3 regions of the Microbacterium sp. OR16 genome follow, and region 3 is predicted to be linked to each of the others. Evidence: predicted binding sites of a transcription regulator. Region 3 holds the regulator's gene; each other region holds the start of a gene.

Region 1 (9,534 bases), on a different contig from region 3:
ATCCTGCATGTAGGTGATGGTCTTGACGTTGCCGGTGAAGGTGTTGTTCCAGATGTCCACGTCACCGGAGTCGAAGACGAACAGGCCGTTGTTGCCGTTGCGAGAGATGTGGTTGCCGGCGACGATGGCCGAGTTGCTGAGCTCGACCTCCAGGCCCTCACGACCATTGTCGGCGAGCACGTTGTTCGACACTCGCAGCTTCGAGCTCGAGACATCGAACCAGAGCCCGGTTGAGTCGATGTTGGCGGAGAAGATGCTGTTCGCCACAGTGACGTTGGTTCCGCGCGAGATCTTCATTCCTCCCGCGACCGGCTTGTGGTTGAATCGCGCGGCGTTGTTCGCTGTGACCAGGCTGTTCGTGACCGAGAGGTTCTCACTGGCGTTGACGCCGATGCCGAGCAGCCCATTGCCGGTCACCGTGAGGTTGTTGATCGTCTTGTCATCGTTCCAGATGAACAGACCGACGGTGGCGTTGTCGCGGATCACCATGTTCTCCAGCGTGATTCCGTCCACCTCGGCACTGACTGCTCCCAGCAGGGCGGTCGTTGTGCCGTAGCGCTTCACACCGAGGCCGCGCACAGTGGTGCCCTCACCTTGGATCTTCAGCGCTTTGGCGAGCGCACTCGCCTCGACGACGCGGCCTGTCGGATCGTCGCCGATGACGAGCCTCTGGCCGGCTTGATCGGCGTAGAACGTGCCGGGTGTCACCAGGTCGGGACTGCCCACCTGGGTGAGAGGTGCCCCATCGACCCACACTTGGTCCGGGTGGCCTGCCATGGGGTGAGCCGGGTTCACCCACCAGCTGGTCTCGTCCTGGTCGACGCTGAAGGAGACACGCGAGTCGAAGAACGCGCTCCAGGGGGCCGTCCAAACATCTCCGGAGCGCGACCATCCGTCGACATTCCTGGCACCGTCGAGCCAGACGGCCTCGCCGGGTGCCGCCTGAATCGTGAGCGTTTTCGAGAATGGCACCGCGAGCGACTCGGTGTACGTCCCTTCGTGAAGAACGAGGGTGGAGCCGCTCGGCGACGAATCGATCGCGCGCTGGGCGCCCGAGATCGGAGAGGAGTCGCTGCCGTCCCCGCTGCTCGTCGAGCCTTCCGGAACGACGTGCACGGCGTCGGACGGCACGTCGTACGACGCCTCCCCGACGGGCACAGAGCCTGCGACGACCGGAGACGAAGAGAGCACCGCAGCAGGAGCGGAGGCAGCCTCGTCGGCGGTCGCGGACGCGGCCGACAGCTGAAGACCGAGTAGAGCGAAGACGAAACCGAGGGTCAATTGGGCAGGGCGGCGTCGGAGAAAGCGCATACGGGGAGCCTGTTTCGGGGATCTGTCGGGCGGTGAGGAGCGATCATCCGCCGGAACTGGGAACCGCACGGATGAGCCCATGAAAACAGATGAACCTGAGTATCGAATCCGTATCACTGCGGCGTGTCGCTTGCGTGTACCGCAATCCTGATATATTAGATCAGGCGGGATGCACACGAAGGTGGCACATCCGCCCCGCTTGACCGATAGAGTCAAAGCGCGACGCTGTCACATGCGTCGCTGGCGCGATACGGCATCCCCAGTGCCACGCGTCAGATGCGGAGCTGTCCCCAGCGGCCCGCATCAGCGGCCCCCGCAGAGTCCCCACTCGCCGGGGCCGCGCCCGTCTTCCCGGCCAACGGGCCATCTGCCCGTGAATACGAGAAAGGCGGCCACCCGCAGGTGACCGCCTTCTTCGACTTGCTCGAGTTCAGAGCGCGAGGTGCTGTCGCACGGTGCTCGCCAGCGACTCGGCGTGGGAGTTCGCGGTCTCGGCATCCGCCGCCTCGACCATCACACGCACGAGCGGCTCGGTGCCCGACTTGCGCAGCAGCACCCGACCGGTGGGGCCCAGCTGGGACTCGACGTCCTTCACGGCCGCCTGCACGCCGGCGTGATCCGAGACGGCGTCCTTGTCGACGTCCTTCACGTTGATCATCACCTGCGGGTAGACCGTCATGATCGAGGCGAGCTCGGCGATCGACTTCTTCTGACGCGCCATCTCGGCGACCAGGTGCAGGCCGGTGAGCAGGCCGTCGCCGGTGGTGGCGAACTCGCTCATGATCACGTGGCCCGACTGCTCGCCGCCGAGCGAGTAGCCGCCGGCGGTCATGTCTTCGAGCACGTAGCGGTCGCCGACCGCCGTCTGACGCACGGTGATCCCCTGCTCGCGCATGGCGATATGCAGACCGAGGTTGCTCATCACGGTGGCGACGAGAGTGTCGTCGACCAGCTTGCCGCGGCTCTTCATCGCCACGGCGAGGATCGCCATGATCTGGTCGCCGTCGATGATGTTGCCTTCGGCGTCGACGGCGAGGCAGCGGTCGGCGTCGCCGTCGTGGGCGATGCCGACGTCGGCTCCGACGCGGATGACCTCCGCCGCGAGCTTGTCGAGGTGGGTCGATCCGACGCCGTCGTTGATGTTCAGACCGTCAGGGTCGGCGCCGATGACGGTCACCTTGGCGCCCGCCGCGGCGAAGACCTCGGGTGATGCTCCGGATGCCGCGCCGTTGGCGCAGTCAAGCACGACGTGGATGCCGTCGAGGCGGTGCGGCAGCGAGGCCAGCAGGTGCATGACGTAGCGATCCTCGGCATCCGCGAACCGGATCACGCGACCGACGTCACCACCGGTGGGCTGCAGCTTCTCGCGGGAGTGGATGGTCTCCTCGATGCGCTGCTCGACGACATCCGGCAGCTTCACGCCGCCACGGGCAAAGATCTTGATGCCGTTGTCGGGCGCCGCATTGTGCGAGGCCGAGATCATCACGCCGAAGTCGGCGTCGACATCCGAGATGAGGAAGGCCGCGGCCGGTGTGGGCAGGGTTCCGGCATCCAGCACATCGACACCCGACGAGGCGAGACCCGCCTCGACAGCTGCGCTGAGGAAGTGCCCCGAGATGCGCGGATCACGCGCGACGACGGCCGTGAGCCGCTTGCCGACCGCGCGACGCGCGTCGGCAATACGGCCCTGGCCCAGGACGACAGCAGTCGCCTGGGCCAGGTGGAGCGCAAGCTCGGCGGTGAGGAGCTGACCGTTGGCCAGCCCCCGCACGCCGTCCGTTCCGAACAGTGCCATAGAAGGAACTGTACGGATCAGCGCTTCGAGTACTGAGGAGCCTTGCGGGCCTTCTTGAGACCGGCCTTCTTGCGCTCGATGACGCGAGCGTCGCGCGAGAGGAAGCCGGCCTTCTTGAGGGTCGGGCGGTTGTTCTCGGCGTCGATGTTGTTCAGCGCACGGGCGATGCCGAGGCGCAGGGCGCCGGCCTGACCCGAGTCGCCGCCACCCGAGATGCGGGCGATGACGTCGTACGCACCCTGCAGGTTCAGCACCGTGAAGGGGTCGTTGATCAGCTGCTGGTGCAGCTTGTTCGGGAAGTAGTCCTCGAGCGTGCGACCGTTGATCGTGATGGTGCCCGAGCCGGGAACCAGACGCACGCGGGCGATGGCCTGCTTGCGACGGCCGACAGCGGCGCCGGGAACGGAGAGCACGGGGCGGGGAGCCGACTCCTGAACCTCGGCCTCAGGGCTCGAGGTCGAGAAGTTCTGCGGGAATTCGGTGGTGTCCTGGATTTCAGCCACGAGTATGTCCTTAAGTCTTTATGGCGCTTACTGGGCGACCTGGTCGAGGGTGTACGGCGTGGGCTGCTGAGCGGCGTGCGGGTGCTCGGCACCTGCGTAGACCTTGAGCTTCGACAGCTGCTGACGACCCAGGGTGTTCTTCGGGAGCATGCCGCGCACGGCCTTCTCCACGGCGCGAACCGGGTGCTTCTCGAGGAGCTCGGCGTAGCTCGTGGCGGTCAGGCCGCCCGGGTAGCCGGAGTGGCGGTAGGCCATCTTCTTCTGGAGCTTCTGACCCGTGAGGGCGACCTTATCGGCGTTGACGATGATGACGAAGTCACCGGTGTCGACGTGGGGAGCGAAGGTGGCCTTGTGCTTGCCACGCAGGATTGCTGCTGCGTGCGATGCCAGACGGCCGAGAACGACGTCGGTGGCGTCGATGACGATCCAGTCACGCTGGACCTGCCCGGCCTTCGGGGTGTAAGTGCGCGTCACGATAGTGCTGCTTTCTTGATTCGAACGGAGAGGTTCGTGAATCCCACTCCGGGGTGGGTTCCCTCTCGAGGATCCGAGATGGAACACGCGCCAGTGGAGGGCTCACGTTCGCGGGTGCGACCGCAGTTGATCACACACCAAGGGTCAAGCTTACAGCATCCGGAGGCTGAGACCGAACTACTCGGCCTCAGCGGTCACCAGGATCGGGCGGTGGTCGCTCGTGGCCTGCGGCAGGGTCGTGATCTTCGAGATGTCGAAGCCGACCGAGGTCGCGAAGTCGTAGTGCCCCTTGAACACCCGGTAGCGGGTGTACGTGCGGTCGTCGCTGAGGGTGAGCGTGTACCCGTGGTCGCGCACGGTCTGGCCCAGGCTCTCCTTGAACACGGGGTAGTTGTAGTCGCCGACCATGAGCACGGGCATCCCGGGCCCGAGCTCCTGCAGGGCGTCGAGACCCGCCCTGATCTGGTTGCGACGCAACGAGTTGAGCGCGGTGAGGGGCGCGGCGTGAAACGACGCGACGATCAGCCCCCGTCCGGTGTCGATGTCGCGCAGCTGCGCGCCGAGCACCCGCTCGTGCACGGGCTTCAGCACTCGATCGTGCAGCGACTTCTTCAGCCCGATGGTGCGCACCTGCTCGACCTGGAACGTGTTGCGGCGCAGGTACATCGCCAGGCCCAGCCGATTGCCGCTGGTGGTGTGCACAAGGGAGAGTCCGCCGATGGCATCCGGAAGGGCGGTGGTGTCGCACTCCTGCAGACAGAGGATGTCGGGATCGTGCTCGGCGACGAGCGCGGCCAGCTCCGTTGCGGCACGATGCTTGCGAAGGTTGTACGAGATCACTCTCATGCCCGCCACGTTACCGCCGCCATCCGAGCGCGCGATCGGGGTTGCGCGAGAGACTCGCGCGGGACTATTCCTCGTCGCGGTCGCGGCGGGCGCGCGTCTGCTCGGCGCGGGATGCCAGCAGCTCGTCTGCCGGATACCCGACCTCGACGAGCGTGAGCCCTCTGGCCGGCAGCACCTTGAAAGCGCTGGTGCGGGTGAGCTCGTCACGCAGGCGCGCGACGTCGGCGACCTCGAGCTTCCCCTCCCCCACCGCGGCGCATGCCCCGACCAGTGCGCGCACCATGCTGTGGCAGAACGCGTCAGCCTTCACCTCGGCTACCAGCACGCCGTCGCGATCGCGGGTCCATCGGTAGTCGAGCAGGGTGCGGATCGTGGTCGCCTCCTCGCGGGGCTTGCAGTACGCGGCGAAGTCGTGCAGGCCGATGAGGGTCTGTGCGGCGGCATCCATCCGCTCGACGTCGAGAGCTGCGCGGATCGTCGTCGTGTCGTTGCGGCGCATCGGGTCGTAGCCGACCGTGGCGTCGGCGAGACGATAGCTGTACCGGCGCCACACGGCCGAGAATCGCGCGTCGAATCCCTCGGGTGCGAGGCTCGTGCGGGTGACGGTCACGTCCGGGTAGTTGCCGAGCACACCCCGGATGCGACGCGCGAGCGACCCCGCAGGATCGGTGGCCGCGTGGCCGTGGCGCGTCTGCAGCCGAGCCCACTGGGTGTCATCGAGGTCGACGTGCGCGACCTGATCGGCAGCGTGCACACCGGCATCCGTCCGGCCGGCGACGACCAGCTGCGCCTCGGATCCGAGGATGCGCGCGAGCGCCGCCTCGATCGTGCCCTGCACCGTGCGCAGACCCGGCTGCTTCGCCCAGCCGCGGAAGTGGGTGCCGTCGTAGGCGATGTCGAGGCGGATGCGCACGTGTTCAGCCTAGACGCGAGCGCCGGCCGCGGATGTCGGCGGTTGATGCCTAGGATGCCCGACCGACGCGTTTCATCAAGTCGCATAAAGTTTCGAGAGTTGTGGAGAAGTGGTACGGTTTTCTTCGTAGTTTTGCTTGACTTGCGGGTGGCCGGCGTTTAGGCTTTTTGACATGTCAGCACCCGCTCTGGACCCGTTGCGAGAAGCCGTCACGGCCCTCGCCGGGGTGTGGGCGGATGCCGCGACCGCGGCCGACCTCGACCGGTCAGATCTCGTGTCGATGACCCGCGCCATCGGGTCGGCGCGGCGGGCGCTGGATGCCCTGCAGGCCGACGTCGCCGCGGCCATCGCGCACGAATCCCGACCGGAACTGGGTGCGGAGTCGCTGGCGAAGCAGCAGGGATTCCGCAACACCGCGCAGCTCATCGCGACGACCACCGGCACGAGCGCGGGAGATGCGGCGCGGCTGGTGAAAGTCGGCGAGGCGATCGCACCCAGGCAGAACCTGCTCGGCGAGCCGGCGCCGGCGAAGTACCCGGCCGTGCAGGGTGCCGTCACCTCCGGCCGGTTGGGTGGTGCCGGGGCGGCGGTGATCGTGGAGTTCCTCGACCGGGCGCGGATCGGGGCAGACAAAGACCTTGTGGCGGATGTCGAGCAACAGCTGGTGAAGCGGGCGGTCGGACTGTCGCTGGATGACGTGCGCCGCCTCGTCACGCGCGCCGAAGCGGTACTCGAAGCCGACAAGCTCGAAGCGCGAGAAGAAGAACGCCGCGCGCAGCGGGCGCTGAGCATGTTCGAACGCGACGGGATGCTGCACCTGAACCTCATCACCCCGGCCGAAGAGGGCGCGCCGATCAAGGCCGCAATCGACGGATACGTCACCGCGCAGTTCCAGGCACGCAAAGATCTGGCCGACGCGGGCATCGCGGATGCCGATGGCGCGGATGCCGATCAGCGCACCGTCACCATGATGCGCGCCGACGCACTCACCCTGTTCTGCGCCCACATGCTCGACTGCGACAGCCGGATGCCCGTCGCCGGCGCCACCGTCATCGTCCGCATCAACGCGTCAGACCTGGAAGCCGGGACCGGCTGCGGGACGATCGACGGCATCGATCAGCCGATCTCGGTCGCCGCGACCCGACGCATGGCCGCCAGCGGCGGTGTCATCCCGTGCGTGCTCGACAGCGCCGGCGAGATCCTCGACTGGGGACGAGAGAAGCGCTTGTTCACCAAACCGCAGAAACTCGCACTCGTCGACCGAGACGGCGGATGCGCGATGTGCGGGCTCCCACCCAGCATGACCGAGGTGCATCACATCGACTGGTGGAACCGAGACACCGGGCCGACGGACCTCGCCAACGGGATCCTGCTGTGCTCGACCTGTCACCATCGCATCCATGACAACGGGTGGGAGATCCGGATCGAGAACACCGATGCGCGCTCGAGCATCAGGGGACGAGTGTGGTTCATCCCACCACCACACATCGATCCCACCCGCGCACCCCGCCTCGGCGGCAGAGCCCGCTACGACATCGCCGCCTGAGCACAGCAACGCTGCCCCCGCCGTGCGACCCGGACCTGTGGTGCGACTCGGACCTGCCGTGCGACTCGGACCTGCCGTGCGACCCGGACCTGCCGTGCGACTCGACCGCGCAGTGGCGCTTCACCCGGGCTGCCCCGCGATCGCTCGCTCAGACCACACGCTCAGACCACACGCTCAGACCACACGCTCAGACCACACGCTCAGACCACACGCTCAGACCGCGACCTTCGGCTTCGCCCACGATCGCCCGCGGGTGTCCTTGAGGATCGTGTACTCCACGTCGACGTGCGGCTCGATGGCGCTGTACTTGTCGTTCGGCGCGCCGATCACGAGCTGGAAGCCCAGCCCCCGCCACGCGCCGATCGCGCGCTTCGTGAAGTGCGCGTCGGCCTTGATGAGGGCCTCGTCCATGAACACCGGCGCGTAGCGCGGGCGCGAGGCGCCGGCATCCCCCAGCTGGTACCGCAGAGCCGCGCCGACGATGAACGCGACCAGCTCCTGCGACTCGCCACCCGACTTCTCGCCGATGTGGTCGTACAGGGCGATGTGCTCCCCCGTCTCGGCGAGCACCCGCTCGGCAGACACCCGCACGTGGTTTCGCACGTCGATCAACTCGGCGAAGTCGGGAGCGGTGCGGCGCATGCGCCCGATCAGCCGGTTCATCCGCTTGTACGCGTGCTCGCGCTCGTCGTCGGTCGACGCCGCCTCGATCAGCCCGCGCACCTCGCGCAGCTCGCGGCGGAAGCGCTTGCGCGCCTCGGACTGGTTCTCGCGCGGCGAGATCTGCAGGCGATGCCGGTCGTCGTAGAACGGCAGCTCGCGCATGATGCTGTTGATCGGCTCGATCCGCTCTCTGATCTCGCGCACCGCTCGGCTGAGGGTCGAATCGAGGCTGGTCAGGTCATTGCCCGACAGGCCCAGCAGGCTGTCGCGCCATTCGCTCTCGAGCTCGTGCAGCCCGTTCGTGCGCAGCGCCTTGAGGATGCCGAGGAACTCGGGCACCGAGGCATCCGGGTCCGGCAGCAGGTTGAGGTTCGGCCACCTCTCGAGGAACGACGACATCAACTGCCGCATCCGCTCGCGCTGCTCGTCGTGCGCCTCCTCGGCCGCGCGGCGATCGGATGCCAGACGCGCCGCCGCCGACTTCAGCGCCAGGTCGAGCCTGGCCAGCCGGTCACTCGCCGACAGCCCATCGCCGTCGTCGGACGCCGAGAGCATGAAGCGCTCATCGAGGAACGCCGCCTGGGCGTCGCCCACCGACATCTCCGACGCCTCGTCGACCACGCGCTGGCACTCGTCGACGTCATCGGTGACCGCGCCCCAGCGCTCTTGCGTGTCTGCGCGCTGCGCGCCGAGCGCGCCGATCTCGTCCCGCAGCACGGCCGCGCGCACCTTGAGGCTCTCGACCCGCTCGCGCAGATCAGCGATCTCGGGATCCGCGGTCGTCACCTCGGCCTCGACGGCCTGCCACCGCTCGACCTCCGCGGCGAGCGAGGCGACGTCGACCTGCTCCCAGGTCAGGTCATGGATCATCGCGAACGCCGTCGAGCGCTGCTCGATGGCATCCATCGCCGCCTCGGCGTCGGTCACCGCGGCGGTCGCCGCCGCAACCTCCGCCTCGAGAGCCGCAGCCTGCTCGTCGAGCGCACGCACGCGCCGCTCGTTCGAGAAGCCGAGCACGTTCTCGCGGCCATGCCCGCCGTGCGCCCCACGGCTGCCCTGCGACATCTGACCGGCGATCGTGAGCGCCATCGCGTGCGCGCCCAGCTGCGCCGACGAGTCGACGCACACGAACCCGAAGCGCTCGTCGAGGCGCTGCTGCAGCCAGCCCGTGAACGGCGTGGGGCGGTGGTCGAGCCGCCCCGGCAGCGTGCGCGTGTCGGCGAGATCGGCCGACGCCAGCCCGGTCTGCACGCCCTCGTAGCGCAGCCGGATCGGCAGGCGCACCTCGTCGATCGCCGCACGGAACCGGTCGAGATGCGCATCATCGAGCAGCAGCGTGGTGGCGAACCCGCCGAGGGCGAGGTTGAACGCCTCGCGCCACGGCTCGAACTCGGTGCGCACCTCGATCAGCTCGCCGACGAACGGCAGGTCGTCGACGTCGAGACCGGCGGCCTCGGCCAGCAGCACGCGCGCCCGGTCGAGG
Region 2 (9,534 bases), 770 kb from region 3:
TCGCGAGCCGGGTGGTCTCGCCGGCGTCGCCGTATCCGTCGTCGAGGTCGGCGGTCACCGGCAGGTCGACGCCGGCGGCGATGCGGCCGACGAAGTCGATCATGAGGTCGCGTGGGATCTGACCGTCGGCATAGCCGAAGGTCGCCGCGATCGAGTGACCGGCCGTCGCGAGAGCCTTGGTCTCGGGAAGCGCGGCGACGGCCTTCGCTGAGACGACGTCCCAGATGTTGACGACGCGGAGGATCTCGGGGGCGTCGTACAGGTCGATGAGGGTGCGGGCCTTGTCAGCATTCGTCATGCCCTCACGGTAGTGCGCGTGGCGCGGTGCGGGGGCCGCTGTCACCCAAGATCTCCAGGGCTCTGCATAGGGTGGACGCATGCCTCAGCGTCGATCACACGTTTCGCCCTCCGCCGCGCAGAGCGAGCTCGCTGAGGCGCTGACCGCGCTACGCGAGGGGATCGAGGCGCCCGTCGAGTTCCCACCTGAGGCGGTCGCCGAAGCCGAGGCGGCGAGCGCGCCGACGCCGGAGCTGGATCTGCGCGACGTGCCCTTCGCCACTCTCGACCCGCTGGGCTCGAAGGATCTCGACCAGGCGTTCCACCTCGAGCGCGCCGGCTCGGGCTACCAGGTGCGGTACGCGATCGCCGATGTGCCCGGCTTCGTGACGCCCGGTGGCGCCGTCGACGCGCAGGCCCGCCTGCGCGGGCAGACCCTCTATCTCGCGGACGGCAGCATCCCGCTGCACCCCCGGGTGCTGTCCGAGGATCGCGCGTCGCTGCTTCCGGATGCCGAGCGGCCGGCGCTCGTGTGGACGTTCACCCTCGACGCCGAGGGGTCGAAGACGGACTTCCGGCTCGAGCGCGCCCTCATCCGGTCGCGAGCGCAGCTCGACTACGTCTCGGCACAGGCATCCGTCGATCGGGACGGAGATCACCATCTCCCTCTGCTGCGGGAGATCGGCGAACTGCGCCGCGTGCAGGAGGCCGAACGCGGTGGCGCGAGTCTGAACCTGCCTGATGAGGAGGTCGTGCAGCGCGCGGACGGCCGTTACGACATCGAGCGCCGCCACCCACTGGCCGTCGAGGACTGGAACGCGCAGCTGTCGCTTCTGACGGGAATGGCAGCGGCCGAGCTGATGATCGACGCGAAGGTCGGCGTGCTGCGCACCATGCCGCAGCCGGACGAGCAGGCCTTCGCGCGCTTCCGCCGGCAGACCGAAGCGCTGGGGCGGCCGTGGAAGGACGGCCGGTACGGCGAGTACCTGCGCGCGCTCGACAAGAACGATCCGCTGACGCTGCCCGTTCTCGAGGCTGCGGCGTCGCTGTTCCGCGGCGCCGGCTACGTCACCTTCGACGGGCGACTGCCCGACGGTGACCTCGAACAGGCCGCGATCGGCGCACCCTACGCGCACGCCACCGCTCCCCTGCGCAGACTGGTCGACCGGTGGTCGCTGGCGATCTGCGAGGCCGTGTCGCAGGGCCGACCCGCGCCGGACTGGGCACGCGACTCACTCGCGGAGCTGCCGTCGCTCATGCAGGAGTCGGCGCAACGGGCGTCGCGGCTGAATGCCGAGACCCTCAACCGGGTCGAGGCGGCGCTGCTGCAGCCGCTGGTCGGGACACGGATCGACGCCACGGTCATCGAGCTGCGCGGCGAGGATCGCGCCGCGGTGCAGATCGCGGAACCCGCCGTGACGGCCACGGCACCCGTGCCCGAGGACGCCGAGCTGGGCTCGCACGTACGGCTTCACCTGATCGCCGTCGACATCGCCCACGGCGAGGTGGAGTTCGCCGCGTGAACAGCTGGCATGGTGGTCGCCTGCAGCGCTCTCAGGCGGCATGGGTACACGCGCGTCTGTCCGAGCCGACGCTGATCGACGACCTGTCGTGGGATTCGTCGGACTCAGTGGTGCTGCACGTGCGCACGACCGACGGCGATGTCATCGTGAAGGCAGGCGGCCCGGCGAATCACCACATCGGCCGTGAGATCAGCGCCCACGTGGGGTGGACGGCGCCTCTCGAGGCGACCGGGCATGCTGCCCGGCTGCTCGACAGCTCCGCTGACGAGCGGGTGATGGTGCTCGCGCATCTGCCTGGTGAGCTGGTCGAGGGGACTGACGCCGAAGGGCATCCGTCCACCTACGTTCAGGCGGGGAACCTGCTGCGGCGGCTGCACGACCGCGAGCAGCGCACGGATGCCGGATATGAGCGCCGGGCGAACGAGCGCGCCCTCGCCTGGTTGGACGGCACTCACCGGGTGGATCGAGCATCCGCAGCGCACGCGCGAGGCGTCCTCCTGGCAGATCCCGCAGCCCCGGTGACGGTCGTGCCCACCCATGGCGATTGGCAGCCGCGGAACTGGCTGGTTGACGACGGCACGGTGCGGGTGATCGACTTCGGGCGCTTCGCGTTCCGCCCCGCCGCCACCGATCTCACCCGACTCGCCGCGCAGCAGTGGCGAGACGACCCGACCCTTGAGGCTGCGTTCTTCACTGGCTACGGCGGCGATCCCCGCATCCCGGACCGCTGGCGGATGGATGCCCTTCGTGAGGCCATCGGCACGGCCTGCTGGGCGTTCCAGGTCGGCGACGAGGCCTTCGAGGCGCAGGGGCACCGGATGATCGCAGAGGCGCTCGCCGCGATCTGATCCGCCGCTGCTGCTCCGCACCGCTAAGCATTCGGGCGGAATATCTCCGGTAGTGCCTCGACGAAGCCCTCGAAATGGCTGTACCACATGGAATGGGCAGCGCCGTCGATGGCTCGGACGTCGACGCCGGCGAGGCGCAGTGCGTTCGCATCGTCGTCGGAGACGAACCGGCTCGGATGCGCCCGAACGAGGATCGCACCGGCGCCAGGACGGTGATCGACGTCCGACTCCGATGACACCGATGCCGCAGTCGCCGGATCGAAGCGCCAGGCCGCCCTGGCCTCGACGACCGCGTCGTCAGCGCTGTAGAAGAATCGACTCTGTCGCAGCCGATCGGCGTCGATACGTGCGCGACGGTCTGCCTCGTACTGCGTGGTGAGTTCGCTGACGTCGCCGCCCCCGGCGAACGCGCATACGGTGTCGACGTAGACCTGCGTGTCGAGGGCGAGGCGCGCCGCTGCGGCGCTCAGGACGGTTCCGCCGTAGGAGTGTCCTATGCCGGCGAGTCGACGAGGATGGCCGATGAGCCGATGCCGGTGCGCGAGCGCGGCGACCGTCGCAACCACCGCATCCGCAGCCGAGCCGACCGAGCCTCGCGGATCGCGCGGCGACAGCCCGTGGCCCGGCAGATCCAGCGCTATCACGCGCGTGCCCTGTGCCGCGAGCCGTTCGCTGACTCGCCACCAGCTCTCCGACGATCCCATCATGCCGTGCAGCAGGAGGACGCTGCGTTCGGCGTCGGCGGGCCCGGTGACGACGGCGTTCAGCAGCATCCGCTCAGTCAAGCATGGGTGTCACCAGGGCCATGCGCCGGGGCCGCCGATCCGCGCGGCGTGAAGAGTACGCGAACCACCGCATCTCGTCCCGACGCGTTGCGGACGTTCTGGGCAGACCGACTGGCTGAGGGGCCGACGCTGTCGGATGCCGAATCCCGGCTTCGCCGATACATCATCACCGACCTGCTCGACGATCTTCGTGATGCGACGGATCCCCTCGAGAAGCAGATGATCTCCGGTCTGCTGTTCGAGCGGACGGCAGAGCTCATGCTGCTGCTGGCGGGAAAGTGGATCGGAACGGGCAAATGGCTTCCCCGGCGCCTGCGCGAGTGGGACGCGACGCGCGCACAAGCGCTCGCCGAACCCTTGGTGTCCGGGGATCATGCCGCGTTGGCCGAGCGGGTTCACGCGGAACTCGATCGTGCCGGCGGACGCGTGCAGGCGGGGTTCCGACGATGAGACGGATGTTCAGTGTCTCCGAGGTTCGCGCGAGCCCATTCGCCGGCCTGTCTCGTCCCGCGTGAAGACGGGTGATCAGGCGGGCGTGACCGTCGTCGTCATGACCAGCAGCTGCGGGTCACTCAGATCCAGGGCGACTCTGATGGAGGAGAATTCGGCCAGCGACCGCACGTGCGTGCCACCGCACAGGAATCCGACCTCGCCCTCGGGCAGCGTGCAGCGCCACGTGCGACGGTCGATGATGCTCGGCCCGTCGACATCGATGCGACTCGCGCCGGCCGCGGCGACCCAGCCGGCGAGTGTGTCGTTGATCCGCGTCTCACGCTCGGCGAGCGTGGCGGCGAATCCCTCGGAGTCGAAGCCGGCCTTGCGCAGGCTCTTGCCCAGGCGATACTCGTCGACGCTGCCGTCGGCGTGGATGCGGCTGGACTGGTTCGCCTTCCCCTCGAAGTCGGGATTGCCGAGCGGGTCGGTGCCGATCTCCTTGCGCCACAGGTCGGCCAGCGCCGCGTCGAGGGCGAGGGATGCCAGGTGGCACGCGGTGTGCCCTCGGCTCAGCGACGCCCGGCGATCGGCATCCACTGTCAGTGTGACGGAGGCGCCGACGGCGATATCTGCCGGGATCGCTCCCTCGGTCCGGTGGCCGACCATCCACGTCCAGCCCTCGCCGCCGCGCTTGACGGGGATGTCGGAGCCGACCGCCAAGGCACCTTCATCACTGATGGCAGCCATGACGGCCTCAGTCACGCTCACCTGCACGTCGCCGACGGTGATCGCGCCGGAATCGCCGGGCTGGTCGGGCCAGGTGTGGTCGACAGGATGGAACGGGGTGGCGTCCACCACCACGATCGCGGCGGTCTGATCGACGAGAAGCACCTCGCCCTCGCCGGTCAGTGCGCCATCGGGGAACGAGACGAGCGTCGACTGCATGGCTTCCTCTCGCCGGCTCAGCCGGTGATGACCTGGGCGGTGCCGAGCGGTGCGTCGGAGCCCATCTCGGCTGCGATGCGGTTGGCCTCTTCGATGAGCGTGGCGACGATGTCAGCCTCGGGGACGGTCTTGATGACCTCGCCCTTGACGAAGATCTGGCCCTTGCCGTTGCCCGATGCGACGCCGAGGTCAGCCTCACGCGCCTCGCCGGGGCCGTTCACGACACAGCCCATCACGGCGACACGCAGCGGGACCGTCATGTCCTTGAGCCCCTCGGTGACGTCTTCGGCGAGCGAGTACACGTCGACCTGCGCACGACCGCACGACGGGCACGACACGATCTCGAGCTTGCGCTCGCGCAGGTTCAGCGACTGCAGGATCTGATGCCCGACCTTCACCTCTTCTGGGGGCGGCGCCGACAGCGAGACGCGGATCGTGTCGCCGATTCCCTCACCCAGCAGGATGCCGAATGCGGTGGCGCTCTTGATCGTGCCCTGGAACGCCGGGCCCGCCTCGGTCACGCCGAGGTGCAGCGGCCAGTCGCCGCGTTCGGCAAGCTGGCGGTACGCCTTCACCATGACGACGGGGTCGTTGTGCTTGACCGAGATCTTGAAATCGTGGAAGTCGTGCTCCTCGAAGAGCGAGGCCTCCCACACCGCGCTCTCGACCAGAGCCTCCGGCGTTGCCTTGCCGTACTTCTCGAGCAGTCGGCGGTCGAGAGACCCAGCGTTCACGCCGATGCGCAGCGAGACGTCGGCCGCCTGCGCGGCCTTGGCGATCGCGCCGACCTGGTCGTCGAACTTGCGGATGTTGCCGGGGTTCACGCGCACCGCCGCGCACCCGGCGTCGATCGCCTGGAACACGTACTTCGGCTGGAAGTGGATGTCGGCGATCACCGGGATCTGGCTCTTCTTCGCGATGATGTGAAGCACATCGGCGTCGTCCTGCGACGGCACGGCGACGCGGACGATCTCGCAGCCGGATGCCGTGAGCTCGGCGATCTGCTGCAGCGTGCCGTTGATGTCGGTGGTCTTGGTCGTCGTCATCGACTGCACGCTGACCGGGGCATCGCCGCCGACGAGCACCTTGCCGACCCGGATCTGACGGGACTTGCGACGCGGGGCGAGGACTTCGGGGACGCGCGGCATCCCAAGATTCACTGCAGGCACGCGTCCAGGCTACCGCCGCCCGATCGACGTCGGCTGGAAGCGGGCCTTTTCGTGTCCGTCACGACATCGACGAAAGTATGGACGCTATCGAATCTTTGTTCTATACTGGTGGCATGCTCATCGATGAGGAGTCCGGCCCGATCCCGCAGACAGCGGGTGATGTGCTGGGCGTGCTTCTCGATGACGTGACCTGTTCTGAGGTGGATGCGAATCGGTATGCGGCGCGTCAGGCGCAGCGGGTGGTGGAGGCGGTGGATTTCGCGCGTCGGCATCCGGAGGTCTACACGATCGACGCGGACGTGCAGATGGCGGAGCGGGCTGTTGTTCTGGAGCTGTCGCTGCGGTTGCGGATCTCGCAGGAGCGGGTGCGGGAGCTGTGTTCTGTCGCGGAGACCGCGGCGCGGGATCTGCCGTTGCTGTGGCAGCGCGCCCGGGATGGGTTCGCGTCGATGCACAACGTCGGGGTGATCGTCACCGCCGCCGGCGCGCTCGCGTCCCCGGTGGGTGCGCCGCGGGAGGTCGAGGATGCCGAGGCCGCCGCTCTTGCGCGGCTGGATCGTGCGGCGCAGGAGTGGGTGCTGACCTGCTCATCGGCGGTGCTGCGGCAGCGGACGAAGAAGCTCGTCGACCGGATCACCGGCGACAGCGCCGCCCGCCGGCACACCCGCGCGATGGCCGAACGGCATGTCGGCCGCTCCCCCGCCGGCGACGGAATGTCGTGGATCACCGCGCTCGTGCCCACTCACGAAGCCGTCGCGGTGATGCAGCGCCTGACCGCCACCGCCAAGCACACCCAGAAAGACAGGCGCGACGGGCGCACGCGGGATCAGATCCGCGCCGACCTGTTCAGCGCCTGGCTGCGCGGCATCGGCACCGCAACGGCAGTGAAGACGAAGATCTTCGTCACCGTCCCCGTCCAACTCCTCGCCGGCCAACCCGTTCCCGTCGAATCCGCCTCAATCGTCGGCGGCGACAGCATCGACCCACTCACCGCCAAGCAGCTGTTCCTCGACGCCCGAGGCTTCCGCCGGGTGATCACCGACCCCGTCAAGGGCGTCGTGGCCGACATGGACCGCCGCACCTACCGCCCCACCCGAGCACAACGCGACTGGCTTACCCTGCACCACGGCACCTGCTCCCGCGACGGATGCACCCGCCTCGCCCTCGACGCCGACCTCGACCACGACCGCCCCTGGGCCGAAGGCGGGACCACAGATCTGACGCAACTGCGACCACTCTGCCCGCGCGACCACACCATCCGACATCGCACCCGCGTCCGCTATCGCACACGGCCCGACCGCACGGTGCAGATCGTCTCCCCCACCGGATACACCAGCACCGCACCACCACCCTTCTGAACCGTTGGAAGCGGGCACCGTGTCCGTCATACGCCCGATCGCGCCCCGCGCGATGTGCTAATTTCACGGTATGTCCGCGACCCGCACCTGGTGGCCCGCCTTCTAGGCGGTGATTCGCGTACCCACGAGATCAGACCGCCTTCCGGGGCGGTCTTTTTCTTGTCCGCACCGGATCCCCGACCGAGGAGACACCGATGACCGCAGTTCCGCTCGCCCGACTGGCTGAGCTCACGGCCGATCACGACGCATCGTTCGTGCTGGTTGCGCGTGAGGGCGGCATCGACCTGCTCACGGGCGATGTCGCCGATGTGGATCATCTCGCCGACATCCCGCTCGACGGCCCGGATGGACCTCGCGAGGTGTTCGCCCTGGTTCCGTACCGCCAGGTGCGCGAGCGCGGGTTCGACGCGCAGGACGACGGCACGCCCCTGCGCTGCCTGCTCGTCGACGAGCACATGCAGATCGACAGGGCCGAGCTGATCGCCGCCCTCCCGCAGAGCCCGATCGCGCTCAGCGATGGAGGCTTCGACATCTCCGATGACGACTACGCCGACATCGTCGAGCGCGTCATCGCCGATGAGATCGGCAGGGGCGAAGGGGCGAACTTCGTCATCCGTCGCGACTATCGCGCGAGGTTCGACGCCGACGACCGCACGGCCGCCCTCACCTGGTTCCGCGCCCTGCTAGAGCACGAGCGCGGGGCGTACTGGACGTTCGCGGTCATCACCCCGGGCCACATCGCCGTCGGCGCCAGTCCCGAGGCGCACGTCGTCGCACGCGACGGCGTCGTGACCATGAATCCCATCTCGGGCACCTTCCGCCACCCGGCGGGCGGATCGACTCGCGAATCGCTGACCGAGTTCCTCTCCTCGACCAAAGAGACCGAAGAGCTGTTCATGGTCGTCGACGAAGAGCTCAAGATGATGAGCCAGGTCTGCTCGGACGGCGGGCGGATCACCGGCCCGCACCTCAAGGAGATGTCGCGACTCACGCACACCGAGTACATGCTGCGCGGCCGCAGTCGCCTCGATCCGCGTGACATCCTGCGCGAGACGATGTTCGCCCCCACCGTGACCGGATCGCCGATGCAGAACGCGTGCGCGGTCATCCGCAGACACGAACGGTCTCCGCGAGGCTACTACTCGGGCGTCGCCGCGCTCTTCACCCCCAACGGCGACGGCGGACACGATCTGGACGCCCCGATCCTCATCCGCACGGTGTATCTCTCCGACAGGCAGCTGCGAGTGCCGGTCGGTGCCACGCTGGTGCGCCACTCCGACCCGCTCGGCGAGGTCAGCGAGACGCACGGCAAGGCGGCCGGCGTGCTCGGCGCCATCGGCGCGATCGAGCGTGACCGTGCGGCCGAGGCGCGGGATGACGATGCACCGGGCGAGACTCGGCTGGCCGACGACCCCGAGGTCTCCGCTCTGCTTTCGTCCCGAAACACTCGCCTGGCCGACTTCTGGATGCAGCCGCAGAATGCCCACCCCGGTGGCCGCTTCGCCGGTCGGAGTGCGCTGGTCGTCGACGCCGAAGACCGCTTCACCACCATGCTCGCCCACCAGCTGCGCCACCTGGGACTCGACGTCGAGATCGCCGCGTGGGACGTCGTGACCGACAGCGCGATCGATGCCGCAGACCTCGTCGTCGCAGGCCCAGGGCCGGGCGATCCCCGCGACGCCGCCTCGCCGCGCATAGCGCGCATGCAGCAGGTCGTCGCGCGCCGACGCGACGCAGGGGCACCGCTTCTCGCCGTGTGCCTGAGCCATCAGATCCTCGCTGACCGGCTCGGCATCGACCTGGTGCCGCTCGACGCACCGCATCAGGGCGTGCAGAAGACCGTTCCGGTCTTCGGGCAGGACGCCTCGGTCGGCTTCTACAACACCTTCACCGCCCGGGTTGCACCCGGCACCGCTTCGGTGGCGGATGCCGAAGTGTCGGCTGACGCCTCCAGTGGCGACGTCTTCGCGCTGCGCGGCGAGCGCTTCGCGTCCGTGCAGGGGCACCTCGAGTCGATACTGTCGCGCGACGGACTCGAGACGCTCGAACGGCTCGCCGCCCACGCCCTCGCCTGACTCGCGAGGCTCTGCCCGACAGACTCGTGCCGGCAAGCCTGCTGAGAGGGTCAGATGCCGGCAGAGCCTGCTGAGAGGGTCAGCCGCGGAGACTCTGCTGACAGACTCAGCCCAGCAGGC
Region 3 (9,534 bases):
TCCGACGGTCGAGCCAAGGTCGAGATCGCCCTGGCGAAGGGCAAGAAGGAGTACGACAAGCGTCAGACGCTGCGCGAGCGTCAGGACACCCGCGAAGCCGAGCGGGCGATGCGCCTGCGCAATCGCGTGGGCGAATAGCCCACAGACACGCTCGCGCCGGCCCCTTCGACGGGCTCAGGGACCCAGCCGGGGCTCAGGCACCCAGCCGGGGCTCGAATCCGAAGGTGCGGCCAAGGAAACGCAGCTCCGCCTCGAGCGAGGCGACGATCGTCTCCGCGGCGCGGAAGCCGTGCCCCTCGCCCTCGAAGAGCAGGTACTCGTGCGGCACGCCGCGCGCGGCCAGCGCGTCGCGGATCGCTTCCGACTGCGACGGGGGCACGACTCGGTCGTCCGAACCCTGCTGCAGCAGCACCGGCACGTCGATCCGGTCGGCGTGCGAGAGCGGCGACCGCTCGATGTACACGCTCTCGGCCTCGGGCAGGGGACCCACCAGGCCGTCGAGGTAATGCGCCTCGAAGTCGTGGGTCTCGGCGGCCAGCATCCGCAGATCTGCTACTCCGTAGCGGGAGATGCCCGCTGCGAAGGTGCCGCCTCGCACCAGGGCGCACAGCACCGTCCACCCGCCGGCTGATCCGCCGCGGATGGCGATGCGGGCAGGGTCGGCGAGCCCGGCATCGGCCATGCCCTGCGCGGCGGCGATGACGTCGTCGACATCGACGACGCCCCACTGCCCGTCCAGACGCTCGCGGTAGGCGCGGCCGTAGCCGGTCGATCCGCCGTAGTTCACGTCGAGCACGCCGATGCCGCGGCTGGTCCAGTACGCGTACGCGGTGGATGCCGCCCCCGAGACGTGCGCGGTGGGGCCGCCGTGCACCATGACGATGTACGGCGGCAGCTCGCCGTCGGGCGTGGAGGCGTCGGGGCTGGTGGGCCGGTAGTCGAACGCGTGCACCGGTCCGTGCGGGCCGTCGAAGGTCACCGGGCGGGCACGGGGAACCCAGACGGGATCCGCCTCGGCACCGCCGGTCACCGTCGTGATCGTGCCGTCGTCGAGGTCGACGCACCACAGCCCCGCCCCGACCGTCCGGCCCGCGCCCGAGATGAGCACCCGCGATCCCTGCGCGTCGTCGATGCTCGCGCCGGCCGTGATCGGCAGGGTGAGCAGCTCGACGACCTCGCCGTCGGGCGAGATGAGCACGATTTCGTCGGATCCGTTCGTGCGCACGGCGACGACGCGGCCGTCGTCGAGAGGCTGGTACCAGCGGTTGCCGAGCACCCACAGCCCGCCGCCGGTGTCGGCGTCGGCCAGGCAGAACGGCTCGGTCGTCGCCGGCGGGGTGGGCGCGGGCGGCGGCGCGACGTCCACGACGTGTGCGAGGTGCAGGTTCCAGCGTCCGGTGGCGTCGTCGGCGTACAGCAGCCGGTCGTCCGAGAGCCATTCCGGCTGCACGGGCGCCCGGCTCGGGACTCCGGCATCCCAGCCCGACTCGAGATGCATGACCGAGACGATCGCCCGCTCCCACGGCATGTGCTCGGCGTTCCACTGCACGTACGCCAGCTGCTTCCCGTCGGGCGAGAGCGCCGGATGTGCGACGAAGCCGTTCACCGAGACGAGCGTCCGCACGGCGGACTCGTCGTCGGCCGCCGTGCCGTCGAGCGGGATCTCGACGATCGCGCGCACATGCGGATCGGGTCGCAGGTCCTCGCGCACCGCGAGCAGCCGGCCGTGCTGCAGCCGCAGGCCGCCGTACGCGGGGCCGGCCGCGGTCAGCGGCTCGGGGGCGCCGCCGCGCGGCATCCGGTGGATGCGCTGGTCGCCGCCGTGCACGAAGTACAGCGTGCCCTCGGCGTCGGCCGTCCACGCTCCGCCGCCGTACTCGTGCACGCGCGAACGCGCGTTCCACGGCGCGGGCAGGATCTCGTCGCCGCTCGAACTGCGCACCGTCACCCTGCCGCCCTCGGCGGGAACGGATTCGCCCCACCACACCTCGTCGCCGACGAAGCGGGCTCCGTCGATGCGGGGGGATGCCTGCGCGATCATCTGCGCGGTGAACGGTGAGGGCCACGAGCCGTACGGTGCGGTCATGGATCCGAGCCTAGCCAGACTCGCAGGTGACACACGGCGTCACACAGTGTGCGCCGCGCCGAGCCGCTGTCCTACCGTCTGAGGACGCCCCGCCGCACCGGTCCCGAAGGAGAATCGCCATGACCAGCGTCCCGTTCTCCTTCGAGCTGTACCCGCCGCGCACCGCCGAGAGCACGCGCGCCCTGCACGACACGATCGACCGCCTCGCCGAGGCGGGGCCTGACTTCATCTCGGTCACCTACGGCGCAGGAGGGTCGACCGGCGGCCGCTCGCTCGACGTGCTGCGATACATCCGCACGCACACCGACACCGAACCGCTCGCGCATCTCACCTGTGTGGGCAACACCTATGCGGGCGCCACCCGTCTGATCCGCGAGTTCCTCGATGCCGGCGTGCTGAGCTTCCTCGCGCTGCGCGGCGACCCGCCGGCTGGCCAGAGCGAAGACGACGTGTTCCTCGGCGACCTCGAGAGCTCGGCGCAGCTCGTGCAGCTGATCGACCGCGTACAGGCCGAGCGCGCGCCGTACGAGGAGTCGCCGGTGCGCGGCAACCCCGGAGCCGTACGGGTCGCACCGCGCCGCAAGGTGAACATCGCCGTCGCCGCCTTCCCCAACGGCCACCCGCGCTCGGCCTACAGCAGCCAGCACGTCGACGCGCTGCTGGCCAAGCAGGCCGCCGGGGCGACCGTCGCGATCACGCAGCTGTTCTTCCACCCCGACCATTACCTCGCGTTCGTCGAGCGTGCGCGCCGCGCCGGCGTGACGATCCCGATCCTCCCGGGCATCATGCCGATCACCTCGCCCGCGCGCCTGGCGCGCGTGCTCGAACTGACCGGCGAGGAGCTTCCGAGCGAGCTCGCAATCGAGCTCGAGATCGAGCCGACCACCGAGGGACGCCGCCGGGTCGGCATCCGCTGGGCGGCCGACCTCATCCGCGCCGTCGTCGACGGCGGCGCACCCGGTGTGCACCTGTACGCGTTCAACCAGCACGAGACCGTGCTCGACGTCCTCCACTCCGCCGGGGTCATCCCCGCGCTCTCCGCAGCATCGAAAGGAACCTCATGACCGCTTTCCCCGCAGGGACGATCCTCGGCTACCCGCGCATCGGGCGTCGTCGCGAGCTGAAGAAGGCCGTCGAGTCCTTCTGGGCCGGCCGCTCCGATCAGGCGGAACTCGAGCGCACCGCCGCCGAGCTGCGCGCGACGACGCGTGCCCGCCTCGCGGAGCTGGGCCTCGGCCGCGATGACTCGTCGATCCCCGAGTCGTTCTCGTTCTACGACCAGGTGCTCGATACCGCCGTCACGGTCGGCGCCATCCCCACGCGCTTCGACGACCTCCGCGACGAGGACGGCACGATCGGACTCTCCGCCTACTTCACCGTCGCACGCGGCGAGGGCGAGCGCGCACCGCTCGAGATGACCAAGTGGTTCGACTCGAACTACCACTACCTCGTCCCCGAGATCGGCCCCGAGACGACCTTCTCGCTCGCCAGCGAGCACCTCGTCCAGCAGGTCGCCGAAGCCGCCGCCGCCGGATACGTCACCCGCCCGGTGATCGTCGGTCCGGTCACCCTCCTCGCGCTGGCGAAGGCGTCGGACGACGCGCCGGAGGGCTTCGAGCCGCTCAGCCGACTCGCCGACGTGCTGCCGGTCTACACCGAGCTTCTGGCGAAGCTCAAGGCCGCCGGCGCCCAATGGGTGCAGCTCGACGAGCCGGCGCTGGTCAGCGAATCGCTGCCGGTCGACACCGCGACCCTCGCTGACGCGGCAGCCCGCGCGCTCGCGGTGCTGGGCGGTGCGAGCGAGCGCCCGCAGATCTTCGTCGCCGCCCCGTACGCGGCGCTCGGCGCGACACTCGACGTGCTGGCCGCCGCACCTGTCGAGGCGATCGGCATCGACCTGGTGCGTGGCGAGGTGCCGGCAGCGCTCCCCGCGCTCGAGGGCAAGACGCTCGTCGGCGGAGTGATCGACGGGCACAACATCTGGCGCGGCGACCTCGATGCCGCGTTCGCGAAGCTGGAGGCGCTGCGCGACCTCGGAGCGGCTGCGCTGTCGGCATCCACCTCGACCTCGCTGCTGCACGTCCCCCACGACGTCGACGACGAGACGGCCCTGGACGCCCGTCTGGTCTCCTGGCTCGCCTTCGCCGACCAGAAGGTCGGACAGGTCGTCACCCTCGCGCAGGGTCTCGAGCGCGGGCGGGATGCCATCGCTGCCGCGCTCGAGGCGGCGTCGGCCGCCCTCGCCGACCGGCGCGACGCCCCCGGCGTGCGCGACGGCGCTGTGCGCGGGCATGAGGTCGCCGAGACCGAGTTCTCACGCGTGTCGTACGCCGAGCGCGAGAGCGCGCAGCAGGCGCTGAACCTGCCCGCCCTTCCACTCACCACGATCGGGTCGTTCCCGCAGACCGGCGACATCCGCCGCGCTCGCGCCCAGTTCCTGCGGGGGGAGCTTCCCGCAGAGGACTACGACGACTTCCTGCGTCGCGAGATCGATCAGGTCGTCGCGCTGCAGGAGGAGCTGGGCCTCGACGTGCTCGTGCACGGTGAGCCCGAGCGCAACGACATGGTGCAGTACTTCGCAGAGCACCTCGACGGATTCGCCGTGACCGAGCACGGCTGGGTGCAGTCGTACGGTTCGCGCGCCACCAGGCCCTCGATCCTGTGGGGCGATGTGTCGCGCCCCGCGCCGATCACGGTGTCGTGGGCGTCGTACGCGCAGTCCCTGAGCGTCAAGCCGGTCAAGGGCATGCTGACCGGCCCGGTCACGATCCTCGCGTGGTCGTTCGTGCGCGACGACCAGCCGCTCGGCCAGACCGCCAACCAGGTCGCGCTCGCACTGCGTGACGAGATCACCGATCTCGAGGCCGCTGGGATCGCCATCATCCAGGTCGACGAGCCGGCGCTGCGCGAGCTGCTTCCGCTGAAGGCGGCGGACCAGGCGGACTACCTCGACTGGTCGGTGCGCTCGTTCCGGCTGGCGACCGGCGGCGCCGCAGCGGGTACGCAGATCCACACCCACCTCTGCTACTCGGAGTTCGGCGTCGTGATCGACGCGATTCGCGCGCTCGATGCCGACGTGACCTCGATCGAGGCGGCCCGCAGCCGCATGGAGGTCGTCGCCGACATCGCCCGCTTCGGATTCGACCATGGGGTGGGCCCTGGGGTCTACGACATCCACTCGCCGCGCGTGCCCAGCGTCGAGGAGATCGAGGCGCTGCTGCGCCGCGCCGTCGACGAGCTGCCGCTGCGGCAGCTGTGGGTCAACCCCGACTGCGGTTTGAAGACCCGCGCGTACGAGGAGACCGTGCAGTCTCTGCGCAACATCGTCGAGGCCACCCGACGCGTCCGGGAGGACGTTTCGGCCGCCGTCTGAGACGCGTTCACGACGAAGAGGCGCCCCTTCCCATCGGAAGGGGCGCCTCTTCGTCGTGTGCGCGATCAGACCGCGCGAAGCACCGCGACGACCTTGCCGAGCACGACGGCCTCGTCGCCGAGGATGGGTTCGAACGCCGAGTTGCGGGGGAGGAGCCAGGTGTGACCGTCGCGGCGGCGGAACGTCTTCACCGTCGCCTCACCATCGATCATGGCCGCGACGATCTCGCCGTTCTCGGCGTTGTTCTGCGTGCGCACGACGACCCAGTCCCCGTCGCAGATCGCCGCGTCGATCATCGACTCGCCGTTGACCTTGAGCATGAACAGGTCGCCCTTGCCGACCAGCTGCCTGGGAAGCGGGAAGATCTCCTCCACCTGCTGGTCGGCGGTGATCGGCACTCCGGCGGCGATCTGCCCGACGAGCGGCACGAGTGCCGCGTCGCCCACCGCGGGAGCGGTGTCGGCCGGGTTCTCGGCACCGCTGCCGGGGAGATCGATCAGAACCTCCATGGCGCGGGTCTTGCCGGGATCACGGCGCAGGTAGCCGCTGAGCTCGAGCTGCCCGAGCTGGTGCGTCACGCTGGAGAGCGACTTGAGACCGACGGCGTCGCCGATCTCGCGCATGCTCGGCGGGTAGCCGTGGCGCGCGATCGAGCTCTGGATCACCTCGAGGATGGCCATCTGCTTCGGGCTGAGGCTCTTGCGCCGACGCGTGCGGGGAGCCTCGGCTGCGGTCTCAGGGGTGTCGCTCATGGGTGCTCCTTCATGCCCTCACACGGTGCGGATCCGCGTCATCGCGGGGATCCGATTCGAATGTCGGTGGCCCATGGTGGGCTGACTTCATCGAAACCGTATCCGAGTTCTCTCGCGAAACGGAAGATCTGTTCGAGCGTGTCGCGCATCCAGCGGCCTTCGATTCGAAGAATCCTTGACAGATGTTCGATATCGAAGATAGATTCGGAACGTAGCTTCGCATCCGGCGTCCCCGGCCGGATGCCGGATGCGAAAGCTGCACCACCTCCGCCTGACGGCGGTGAGAGTGAAGAGGAGCATCACATGAGCACGATCAGCATCCAGGCCCCCCTGACCGTCCCGGTCGCGGCCGCTGCGCGGCGTTCTGTCCCGACCCGGCTGCGTCTCACCGCGCGCGGTCGCCGTCTGCTCGCCACCCTCGCCGCAGCGCCCGTCATCGCCGGCATCACCGTCTCGCTGCTGGCGGGCGGCTCGGCCCTCGCCTCCGGTGAGAGCGACCCCGTCGCCTTCGAGACCGTGACGGTGCTGCCCGGCGACACGCTGTGGTCGATCGCGGCTGAGGCCGCCCCCGCCTCCGACCCCCGCGAGGTCATCGACGACATCAGGCGTCTCAACAACCTGAGCTCGGGCATGATCCAGGTCGGCGCGTCGATCGCGATCCCGACCGAGTACGCCGACTGATCGCGCCGACTGAGGGCGCACTTCGCCCGAGGCCACTCGGCCTGGGCGGACGGGCGAGGGTGCACCGTCATCCGCGGCGGCGTCCGTCGTGCGCGGCCTACGATGGAGCATGTGACATCCCTCGATGAGCTGCCCCTCCGCGCCGACCTGCGCGGGCTCACGCCGTACGGTGCCCCGCAGGTGCCGCTTCCTGTCGCTCTGAACGTCAACGAGAACACGCATCCGGTTCCCGACGAGGTCGCCAGCGACATCCTCGACGACATCGCGCTTGCACTGCGAGACGTCAATCGCTACCCCGACCGTGAGTTCACCTCGCTGCGCGAGGCGTTCGCGGAGTACCTCGGCCACGGGCTCGCCGCCGAGCAGATCTGGGCGGGCAACGGCTCGAACGAGGTGCTGCAGCACATCATGCAGGCGTTCGCCGGCCCAGGCCGGACGGCGTTCGGATTCGCGCCCACCTACTCGATGTACCCGCTGATCACGCAGGGCACCGGTGCGCACTGGATCGCCGGCACGCGGCACGACGACTTCACCATCGACCCGGATGACGCCGCACGGCAGGTCGCCGACGTCGACCCCGACGTCGTCATCCTCTGCACGCCGAACAACCCGACGGGAACGCCGCTCGGGCTCGAGGTCATCGAGGCGGTGTACGAGGCGGCACGCGGCGTCGTCATCGTCGATGAGGCCTACCAGGAGTTCGCCCCGCACGACGCGCCGTCCGCGCTCACGCTGCTCGACGGGCGTCCTCGGCTCGCGGTATCGCGCACGATGAGCAAAGCCTTCGCGTTCGCCGGTGCGAGGGTCGGCTATCTCGCCGCCGACCCTGCATTCATCGACGCGCTGCGTCTGGTGCGTCTGCCCTACCACCTCAGCGCCCTCACGCAGGCTGCCGCCGTCGCGGCACTGCGCAACGCGTCGACCATGCTGCGCATGGTCGACGAGATCGTCGAGCAGCGCGAGCGGATCTCCGCCACCCTGGAGGCGCTGGGCTACACGCCGCACGTCTCCTGGTCGAACTTCGTGCTGTTCGGCGGGGTCGACGACCCGAAGGCGACCTGGCGCGCGCTGTACGAGCGCGGGGTGCTGATTCGCGACGTCGGCATCCCGCATCACCTGCGCGTCTCGGCGGGCACCGAAGCCGAGACCACTGCATTCCTGGAAGCCCTCGCGTCGATTGGATCGTCGTCATGACCGACCGCACCGCCCGCCGAACCCGCAGCACGTCCGAGTCGACCGTCGAGGTCGTCGTCGATCTCGACGGCACCGGCCGCAGCGAGATCGACACCACCGTGCCGTTCTTCGACCACATGCTCACCGCGTTCGCGAAGCACTCCCTCACCGACCTCACCGTGCGCGCGACGGGCGACACCCATATCGACGCGCACCACACGGTCGAGGACATCTCGATCGTGCTCGGCCAGGCGATCCGCGAGGCGCTCGGCGACAAGGCGGGCATCTCCCGCTACGGCGACGCCCTCGTCCCCCTCGACGAAGCGCTCGCCCAGGCCGTCGTCGACATCTCGGGTCGCCCGTTCCTCGTGCACGACGGCGAGCCGGCGGGATTCGAGTTCCACCTCATCGGCGGCCACTTCACCGGCTCGCTGGTGCGCCACGTGTTCGAGGCCATCACCTTCAACGCCGGACTGACCGTGCACGTGCGCGTCATCGGCGGGCGCGACCCGCACCACATCGCAGAGGCGGAGTTCAAGGCGTTCGCCCGCGCGTTCCGTCAGGCCAAGGCGCTCGACCCGCTGGTCGAGGGCATCCCGTCCACGAAGGGTGCGCTGTGACCGCGCGACGCGTCGTCGTCTTCGACTACGAGTCGGGCAACGTGCACTCGGCGGTGAAGGCTCTGGCCGCGGCGGGAGCCGAGGTCGAGCTCACCCGCGACCGCAGTCGCGCACTCGAGGCCGACGGTCTGCTCGTCCCCGGGGTGGGGGCGTTCGCCGCTGTTCGCGATGCGCTGCTCGCGCACGGCGGTGACGAGATCATCGATCGTCGCCTCGCCGGCGGGCGCCCGGTGCTCGGCATCTGCGTCGGCATGCAGGTGATGTTCGCGCGAGGCGTCGAGCGGGGTCAGCCCGCCGACGGGTTGGGGGAGTGGCCGGGCACCGTCACCGAGCTGGATGCCCCGGTGCTGCCCCACATGGGCTGGAACACGGTGGAACCCGGTGAGGGCAGCGTGCTGTTCCGCGGCATCGAGAACGAGCGCTTCTATTTCGTGCACTCGTACGCCGCCACGACGTGGGATCTCGATGTCATCCCGCCGTTCCCGCAGCCAGCGGTGACGTGGGCGACGCACGGTGAGCGCTTCATCGCGGCAGTCGAGAACGGACCGCTCGCAGCGACGCAGTTCCACCCCGAGAAGTCGGGCGATGCGGGCATCCGGCTGCTGCGCAACTGGATCGGCTCGCTCTGAACGCCGCACGGGCGCGCTGAGCGCGGTTCCCGGCCGGCTGAGGGCCGAGAACCGCGCCAGAGCGGGTCGTCGGAGTCAGAGACCGCGTGCGACGGCGGCTCCCGCGGCCAGCCAGGCGGTCTGCGTCGTGGGCGCGAGAGCGCCGAGTCGCAGGTGGCCGTCGACCATCTCGTGATCGAACGGGATGGCGACCACCTCTCGCGCCAGATCGCGGTATCCG

What was found. The regulator LexA, encoded in region 3, represses DNA repair genes until DNA is damaged. The targets are predictions, from matches to a motif close to TCGAACANNTGTTCGA.
Region 1: V2S05_RS11355 (DUF222 domain-containing protein) is a predicted target of LexA. The motif match lies at 5,923-5,938, and genes of this name have one in related genera.
Region 2: V2S05_RS01940 (DUF222 domain-containing protein) is a predicted target of LexA. The motif match lies at 6,069-6,084, and genes of this name have one in related genera.

The regions. Positions count from the first base shown of each region.
Region 1 covers NZ_JAZEXK010000002.1:157,006-166,539, forward strand. The annotation lists gene V2S05_RS11325 (right-handed parallel beta-helix repeat-containing protein) at 1-1,311, opposite strand, end outside; gene glmM (phosphoglucosamine mutase) at 1,742-3,106, opposite strand; gene rpsI (30S ribosomal protein S9) at 3,124-3,609, opposite strand; gene rplM (50S ribosomal protein L13) at 3,637-4,083, opposite strand; gene V2S05_RS11345 (endonuclease/exonuclease/phosphatase family protein) at 4,261-4,929, opposite strand; gene truA (tRNA pseudouridine(38-40) synthase TruA) at 4,994-5,842, opposite strand; gene V2S05_RS11355 (DUF222 domain-containing protein) at 6,015-7,388, shown strand; gene V2S05_RS11360 (ATP-binding protein) at 7,602-9,534, opposite strand, start outside.
Region 2 covers NZ_JAZEXK010000001.1:405,216-414,749, reverse strand. The annotation lists gene V2S05_RS01975 (isocitrate lyase/PEP mutase family protein) at 1-298, opposite strand, end outside; gene V2S05_RS01970 (RNB domain-containing ribonuclease) at 378-1,799, shown strand; gene V2S05_RS01965 (phosphotransferase) at 1,796-2,647, shown strand; gene V2S05_RS01960 (alpha/beta hydrolase) at 2,671-3,420, opposite strand; gene V2S05_RS01955 (hypothetical protein) at 3,481-3,882, shown strand; gene V2S05_RS01950 (hypothetical protein) at 3,958-4,812, opposite strand; gene ispG (flavodoxin-dependent (E)-4-hydroxy-3-methylbut-2-enyl-diphosphate synthase) at 4,830-5,960, opposite strand; gene V2S05_RS01940 (DUF222 domain-containing protein) at 6,095-7,339, shown strand; gene V2S05_RS01935 (anthranilate synthase family protein) at 7,534-9,414, shown strand; gene V2S05_RS01930 (M50 family metallopeptidase) at 9,521-9,534, opposite strand, start outside.
Region 3 covers NZ_JAZEXK010000001.1:1,174,311-1,183,844, reverse strand. The annotation lists gene smpB (SsrA-binding protein SmpB) at 1-138, shown strand, start outside; gene V2S05_RS05730 (prolyl oligopeptidase family serine peptidase) at 194-2,086, opposite strand; gene V2S05_RS05725 (methylenetetrahydrofolate reductase) at 2,206-3,150, shown strand; gene metE (5-methyltetrahydropteroyltriglutamate--homocysteine S-methyltransferase) at 3,147-5,459, shown strand; gene lexA (transcriptional repressor LexA) at 5,525-6,211, opposite strand; gene V2S05_RS05710 (LysM peptidoglycan-binding domain-containing protein) at 6,515-6,892, shown strand; gene V2S05_RS05705 (histidinol-phosphate transaminase) at 6,995-8,086, shown strand; gene hisB (imidazoleglycerol-phosphate dehydratase HisB) at 8,083-8,685, shown strand; gene hisH (imidazole glycerol phosphate synthase subunit HisH) at 8,682-9,314, shown strand; gene V2S05_RS05690 (AAA family ATPase) at 9,390-9,534, opposite strand, start outside.